Linked DNA regions of Nitratidesulfovibrio vulgaris str. Hildenborough. The protein of the gene in region 2 interacts with the protein of the main gene of each other region in a pairwise test. Links are inferred from orthologs where the notes say so. Each region holds a gene or a part of one and is shown on either strand. Other genes may lie near its edges. The genes, in order: dnaE and dnaX.

What was found.
Region 1: the proteins of dnaX (region 2) and dnaE interact in binary tests that used the Escherichia coli proteins (3 or more experiments, as listed by UniProt). The link is inferred for Nitratidesulfovibrio vulgaris str. Hildenborough from one-to-one orthologs.

Annotation. Positions count from the first base shown.
Region 1 is NC_002937.3:1,430,639-1,434,850, forward strand. The notes cover bases 65-4,070. They hold dnaE (DNA polymerase III subunit alpha), read right to left. Parts: upstream 3,760-4,070; coding sequence 265-3,759; downstream 65-264. Other genes in these bases: queD (6-carboxytetrahydropterin synthase QueD), read right to left, coding at 65-263; DVU_RS06395 (hypothetical protein), read left to right, coding at 4,034-4,070. In the rest of the region: more of queD, read right to left, coding at 1-64; more of DVU_RS06395, read left to right, coding at 4,071-4,212. UniProt on the Escherichia coli protein: DNA polymerase III is a complex, multichain enzyme responsible for most of the replicative synthesis in bacteria. This DNA polymerase also exhibits 3' to 5' exonuclease activity. The alpha chain is the DNA polymerase catalytic subunit.
Region 2 is NC_002937.3:3,360,168-3,363,237, reverse strand. Bases 178-3,041 are described here. They hold dnaX (DNA polymerase III subunit gamma/tau), read right to left. Parts: upstream 2,603-3,041; coding sequence 752-2,602; downstream 178-751. Other genes in these bases: DVU_RS15030 (branched-chain amino acid transaminase), read right to left, coding at 2,757-3,041; DVU_RS15040 (YbaB/EbfC family nucleoid-associated protein), read right to left, coding at 444-755; recR (recombination mediator RecR), read right to left, coding at 178-433. Also shown: more of recR, read right to left, coding at 1-177; more of DVU_RS15030, read right to left, coding at 3,042-3,070. UniProt on the Escherichia coli protein: Part of the beta sliding clamp loading complex, which hydrolyzes ATP to load the beta clamp onto primed DNA to form the DNA replication pre-initiation complex.

The DNA.
Region 1 (4,212 bases), 1.9 Mb from region 2 along the record:
GACGACGGGTTGATGGTGTCGAAAGGGGGCACCTCATTGAGGTTGTGGTGGTCGAGAAGGTCGAGCACCGTGTTCAATTCCCCTTTGAGTACCTTGAAATCGAGCACGATTTCCGTTCCGGGTGACAGCCTGTCACCTTCGACCACGGCTTCGACGGCGAAGTTGTGCCCGTGGAGGTTCTCGCATTTGCCCTCGTAGTGGCGCAGCGCGTGCGAGGCGCAGAACTCGGAGCGTACCGTAAGACGCCAGACAGGCTTGCCCATCCTACATTCCTCCGTGGGTCCATTTGTTGAGGTCGTTCTCGAACACGGGGCCGGGCTGGACTGTCCAGCGCGGGCCTAGCTGCAGGAGGCACAGCGATTCGTCGACCACCATGTGCACGTTCACAGGAACGGTGCCCTTATGCTTTTCGAGGATGGCGCGCAAGCCCGCGAGATAGTCCGCGCTCATGCGACGGGTGTCGAGCTCGACGATGACGGGCTCATCGCTGGAACAGCAGGCCATCGCCAGCGGCATGACCTTGGCACCCATGATCTTGATGTCACGCGGCGCGGCTTCCTCGTCATCACCCCCTTGCCCCTGCCCGCCGTTGCCATCGTCGGCCTTCTTGTCGAGTGTGCCCTCCAGAAGCAGGGGCTGGTCCGACTTGAGCAACTCGCGCGCCTCGGCGAACGGTTCGGGAAAGAAGACCACCTCGGCAGAGGCTGTGAGGTCTTCCACACCCGCGAACGCCATGCGCTGGCCCTTCTTGGTCATCAACTCCTTGAGCGTGGTGACGAGCACCGCCGTGCGTATCTCGGCACCGGGGGGCATGTCGCGGGCCTCTTCAAGAGGGGTGAGGCGCAGCCTGAAGAGTTCCTTGCGGTAGGGCTGAAGGGGGTGGCTGGTGAGAAAGAAGCCGAGAGCCTCCTTCTCGAAGCGCAGCTTCTGGTCGTCGGGCCATTCGGGGGCGGTCTGTTCCTCGCAATCGAAGCCGATGCCGGGGCAGACCTTGGGCTCTTCCTTGATCATGGTGAAGAGCGAGACCTGATTCGAGTCGCGTTCCTTGAGCTTCTTCTGGGCGCGCGCCACCACGGTGTCCAGCGATGCCAGCATCCCGGCGCGTGTGCAGCCGAGACAGTCGCACGCACCGCCTTTGATGAGATTCTCGATGACGCGCTTGGTGACCTTGCGCAGGTTGACGCGAACGCACATGTCGAGCAGCGAGGCGTAGGGCCCGCCTTCTTCGCGTGCGTCGACGATTTCGCGAATGGCTTCGTCGCCCACGTTCTTGATGCCGCCAAGACCGAAGACGATGCGTCCCTCATGCACCGTGAACTCGCGTCGGCTCACCTGCACGTTGGGTCGCAGCACCTCGATGTCCATGTCCTTGCAGGCGGCGACATACTTGAGCAGCTTGTCCTGGTTGCCCATTTCCGAGGTGAGCAGGGCGGCCATGAACTCGACCGGGAAATGCACCTTGAGGAAGGCCGTGTAGTACGAGATGAGGGCATAGGCCGCGCTGTGCGACTTGTTGAACCCGTATTCCGCGAACTTCTCCATAAGGTCGAAGATCTCGTTGGCCTTCTCCTTGGGGATGTCGTTCTTCTGCGCGCCTTGTACGAACTTCGTCCGCTCCTCGGCCATGGCCTCGGCGATCTTCTTGCCCATGGCACGCCGCAGAAGGTCTGCGCCGCCCAGCGTGTAGCTGCCCACTATCTGGGCGATCTGCATCACCTGTTCCTGATAGACGATGACGCCGTAGGTGGGTTGCAGGCACGCTTCGAGTGAAGGCACGGGGTAGGTAACGGGCACCTCGCCATGCTTGCGCTTGATGAACTCGTCGACCATGCCCGAACCCAGCGGGCCGGGACGGTAGAGGGCGAGCATGGCGATGATGTCGTCGAAGCAGGTGGGCCGCAGCATGCGCAGATACTGCCGCATGCCCGAGCTTTCGACCTGGAACACCCCGTCGGTGTCGCCGCGCGAGTAAAGCTCATAGGTCTCGGCATCGTCGAGAGAGAGCGTGTCGAGGTCGGGCGGGGTCTTGCCCTGTCGTGTGATTTCGTCCAGCGCATCCTGCACGAGGGTCATGGTGCGCAGGCCGAGGAAGTCGAATTTGACGAGGCCGACCTTCTCGACCATCTTCATGTCGAACTGGGTGACGGTTTCACCCTTCTTTCCCTTGTACAGCGGCAGATACTCCGACATGGGCTTGTCGGATATGACCACCCCCGCCGCGTGCGTGGAGGCGTGGCGCGAAAGCCCTTCAAGGCGCATGGAGACGTCCAGCAGCTTGCGTATCTGCGGGTCGTCCCGGTAGAGCGTGGCAAGGTCGGGTTCCGCCTCAAGAGCCTTCTTGATGGTCATCTTGAGGTCTTCGGGGATGAGCTTGGCGATGCGGTCGGTCTCGCCGAACGACATGCCAAGGGCGCGTCCCACGTCACGCACCACCGCCTTGGCCTTCATCTTGCCGAAGGTGGTTATCTGCGAAACCGAATCTTCACCGTATTTTTCGGCGACGTACCGTATGACTTCGGTGCGACGACGTTCGCAGAAGTCCACGTCGATATCCGGCATGCTGACGCGTTCGTTGTTGAGAAAGCGCTCGAACAGCAGGTCGTAGGGGATGGGGTCGAGGTTGGTGATGCGCAGCGACCATGCCACCAGCGACCCGGCAGCCGAACCACGCCCCGGCCCGACGGGGATGCCGTTGTTCTTGGCCCAGTTGATGAAGTCCTGCACGATGAGGAAGTACCCCGGAAAACCCATGTCTGTGATGACCTTGAGTTCCCATTCGAGGCGGTCCCAGTAGGCCTTGTGGTCGATGGTGTCGCGGTCGGGGTGCTTTTCGAGGCGCTTCTTCAGGCCTTCTTCGGCGAGGCGCTGGAATTCGGTGTCGAGGGTCATGCCCTCTGGCAGTTCATAGACGGGGAAGAAGTACTTCCCGAAGCTCATCTCGATATTGCACATCTCGGCGATGCGCCCCGTGTTGGCGATGGCCTCCGGCACATGGGCGAAGGCCTTTTCCATCTCCTCCGGCGACTTGTAGTAGAGTTCGCGCGTCTCGAAGCGCATCCGCTTCGGGTCGTCCACCGTGGTCTGCGTCTGGATGCACAGAAGGATGTCGTGCGCCTCCACGTCGGTGGCGTCGAGGTAGTGGCAGTCGTTGGTGGCGACAAGGGGCAGGTTCGTGTGGCCTGCAAGTTCGATGAGCTTCTCGTTGAGGACTTCCTGTTCCTTGATGCCGTTGGATTGCAGTTCAAGGTAGAAGCGGCCGGGAAATATGGAGGCGTATTCCTGCGCGGTGGCGATGCCCGCATCCATGCCCTGCTTCATGAGCACGCGCGGCACTTCACCTGCGAGGCAGGCTGAAAGGGCGATGAGTCCGTCGCTGTATTCGCGCAGCAGTTCCTTGTCCACGCGGGGCTTGTAGTGGAAGCCCTCCGTGAAGCCGCGTGTCACAAGGCGCACGAGGTTGTGGTAGCCTTCGTTGTTCTGCGCCAGCAGCACGAGATGGTACCGGGTGCGCGCGAATTCGGAGGTCTTGTCGGTGCGGTCGGTGGCGGCGACGTACACCTCGCAGCCGATGATGGGCTTGATGCCGAACGACTTGCAGGTGGTGTAGAAATAGGCCGCGCCGAAGAGGTTACCGTGGTCGGTGATGGCGGCGGCGGTCATGCCGTAGTCCTTGGCGCGTGCGCCGAGGTCCTTCAGACGGATGGCCCCGTCGAGGAGGCTGTATTCCGTATGACAGTGCAAGTGTACGAAATCTGACATGTTCTCTTCTGTGCGTGAAAGGTGAAGCGGCATCGTAGCAGAAGGCGGGCCCTGCCACAATGAGTGGCCTTGGCGTGTGGTAGTGTGCCCTGAGGTGTGGTCGCGGCGACTCCAGTGTGCACTGCGGCACGCCACTGTCGGTGACGGCCGCTTGATGCGTGACGTCTCGTTGTAGCCTTGCCGTCTCAAAATCGTCATGCCCCGGCATGGCGTTCCCGGGTCGAGTCGCTATGCCATGGCCCTGCATCCATATCCCGGCGCGTGCACCCGCATCATGCCCCGCATTATGTCTGGCACCTTCGTCCTGCACATGGTCGCCGTCATGCCCGACGCCTTGCGCGGTGCAGCCGTGCGCGGTACAGGCTTGCGTGCGCCGTCATGGCGTACCCGGAATGCCCGCCTCGCGCGGATGTTGTTTCATCTGTCGCCCCTTGGCGCGGCGCAGCCGGGATG
Region 2 (3,070 bases):
CCAGCGCCAGCACCACCTCGCGCACCTGCCCTTCAGCGAGGCGACGGGTGAGCCTTTCCAGTTCCAGCGAGTCGGCGTTCACATTGTCCAGCGGTGCCAGCAGGCCGCCGAGAATGAGGTACTGCCCCCTGTAGAAGCCGCCCTCTTCCAGCGTGAGCATGCTGTCCCATTCGGAGACGAGACACAGCATGTCCTGTGTGCGGGTGGCATCGGTGCACAGGGCGCAGGGGTCGCAGTCGGTGAGCGCACCGCAACGCCTGCACAGGTGCAGGTTGTCGCGCAGGTCGTGGATGCCCCGCCCGAGACGTCGCGTCTCGCTGGCGGGCCATTTGAGCAGCGTCATGGCAAGGCGCAGGGCCGACTTGGGGCCCAGTCCCGGCAGTTTCGCCAGCTGGTCCACGAGGGCCTTCAAGGGTTCTGGAAGACGCTGCACAGTGACTCCGCTAGATGATGCCGGGGAGGCGCAGGCCGCCGGTGAGGGCGTTCATCTCACGTTCCATGGTGGCACGCGAGACGCGGACGCCTTCGTTGACCGCGGTGAGGATGAGGTCTTGCAGCATCTCCACATCGCCGCCTTCGAGGGCCTTGGGGTCGATGGTGATGGATTTCAGTTCCTGACGGCCCGTCACGGAAACCTTGACCATGCCGCCGCCGCTGGATGCTTCGAAGGACTTGTCCGCCATCTCCGACTGGAGTTTGGCGAGTTTGGACTGCATCAGGTTGGCCTGACGAAGAAGGTCGTTCATGCCTCTCATGGCTTGTTGTCTCCTTGCTCGGTGGTGTCTTCAGGGCGGCGCAGGTCTGCAAGCGGTGTACACTTGAGGATGCACGCGCCCATCTCTTCCTTGAGTAGTTGTACGGCGGGGTGGGCCTCCGCCTCTTTACGCAGTTCGGCTTCAGTGCGGCGCACTCGCGTGGGCGGGTTCACCTCTACGCGGCACGCATCCCCGAAATAGTCGCGCACCAGTCCGGCGAGCGTCGTCCGTGTCGCTGCGTCCGTAAGGCGCTCATACTGGACTGACGACATGGTGGCAAGACGCAGGATGCCGTCATCGTGTTCGGGGGTGGTCTGCCGCAGGACGGTTGCGAGTCTGCCGCCCTGCCCGTTCCGCCCTTGGCAGAACTCGAGGAATCCGTCCCATGTCCTCGGGCCGGACGGCGTGTGCTCTGCCGTGTCGGAGTCGTCACCCTGTGCTGGTGCCGCCGGGCTGCCCGCAGTAGGCGAGGCTTCCGGCATCCGCGGTGCGGGCCGTGGCGGGATGCCCGTCTGGCGTGGCGCGGGGGCTGCATCGTCCCACGGCACTCGTGGTGAAGGCGCTGCGGAGGGCGCCGGTGTGGCGGGTGCTGCTGGCGAAGGTGTCATCCCGGCAGCGGGGGCTGTGCCTTGCATCCCCTGTGTGCCCGGTGTGGGGATGGTTGCAGCACCACCCGAGGCTGGGCCTTCGGCAGCGGAACCCGAAGGGGCGGATGCGCCTCCACCCGAAGGACGCAGACTCTCCACGGGCATGAGGCGGGGCAGCATGGCGAGATTGAGCAGCAGCAGCTCAAGCGCCATGGCCGGTTCGAGGCTGGTCAGCACCCGACGCTGTCCTTCGAGGGTCATCTGCCAGCAGGCATGGATGTGCGCGGGTTCGAACCGTTTGGCCCATCCGAGCCATTGCCGGGCTTCGTCCTCTGGCAGGTCGAGGGATGCGAGGGCCGCTTCGCCCGCCTGCCGCAACATGAAGAGGTTGCGCCATGTGGCCACGAGTTCGCGCAGGAAGAAGCCCATGTCCACGCCTCTGTCGAGCAGCTCACGGACGACGTTCGCCACGCCAAGGCAGTCTTGTGCAGCCAGTGCCTCCATGAGCCGCAGGAACAGTTCCTGCCCCGCCAGCCCCAGCACGCCACGCGCACCGTCGATGGTGAGGCGGCTTTCGCCCAGTGCGAGCACCTGCCCGAGCAACGACATGGAGTCGCGCACGCTGCCTGCCGCCCGTCGTGCGATGAGACGCACGGCAGCCGGGTCGTAGTCGACGCCCTCGCGACCGAGCACCTTGGTGAGGTGCGCTTCAAGCCCGGCTTCGGAAAGGCGGGTGAAGGTGAAGTGCTGGCAGCGGCTGACGATGGTGACCGGAAACTTGTGCGGTTCGGTGGTCGCCAGCACGAAGGTCACGCGGGCCGGGGGTTCCTCCAGCGTCTTCAGCAGGGCGTTGAAGGCTTCGCGCGTGAGCATGTGCGCCTCGTCGATGATGAAGACCTTGTAGCGGCCTTCCATCGGGGCGTAGCCGATGGCCTCCTTGAGGCGTTTGGCGTCGTCGATGCCTCGGTTCGAGGCCCCGTCTATCTCCACCACGTCCACGTGCATCCCCTGCGTGACCTTGCGGCATTGCTCACAGGTGTTGCAGGGTTCGCCGGTGGGGGCGGTGGTACAGTTGAGGGCCTTGGCGAAGATGCGGGCGATGGTGGTCTTGCCCACCCCGCGCGTGCCGCTGAACAGGTAGGCGGGAGCGACCCGGTTCTCCTGTGCTGCGCGCGAGAGGATGGCCTTTACCGTCTCCTGCCCCGCGACCTCGGCGAAGGTCTGCGGGCGGTATCTGGCTGTCAGCGAGGCGTGGCTCATGCCGTCGATGCTTCTTTCGGAAGGGGCGTGACCGTGCGGCCCCGCCCCTCTCGCGTCAAATGGTGTCTTCGTTATGGACGTGCCGCGCGTCGTAGCCGGGCAGATGCCGGGGTGTGGACGCGTCTCTGTGTCGTCTGTCTATACTGCGAAAGTGCTACAGCGCGTAGCGGTGCAGCCAGTGGTCGTAGCTGGGGTTGTCGCCCTTGACGGCCTTGAAATATTCCTGCTGGAGATGCTTGGTGACAGGCCCGGCACTTCCCTTGCCGATGACGCGGCGGTCGACTTCGCGGATGGGCGTCACCTCGGCGGCGGTACCGCAGAAGAACGCTTCGTCGGCGACATAGAGTTCGTCGCGGGTGAACTGCTGTTCGACCACTTCGTAGCCGAGGTCGCGTGCCAGCGTCATGAGGCTGTTGCGGGTGATGCCGTCGAGGATGGAGGTCAGCGGCGTGGTCTTGATGACGCCGT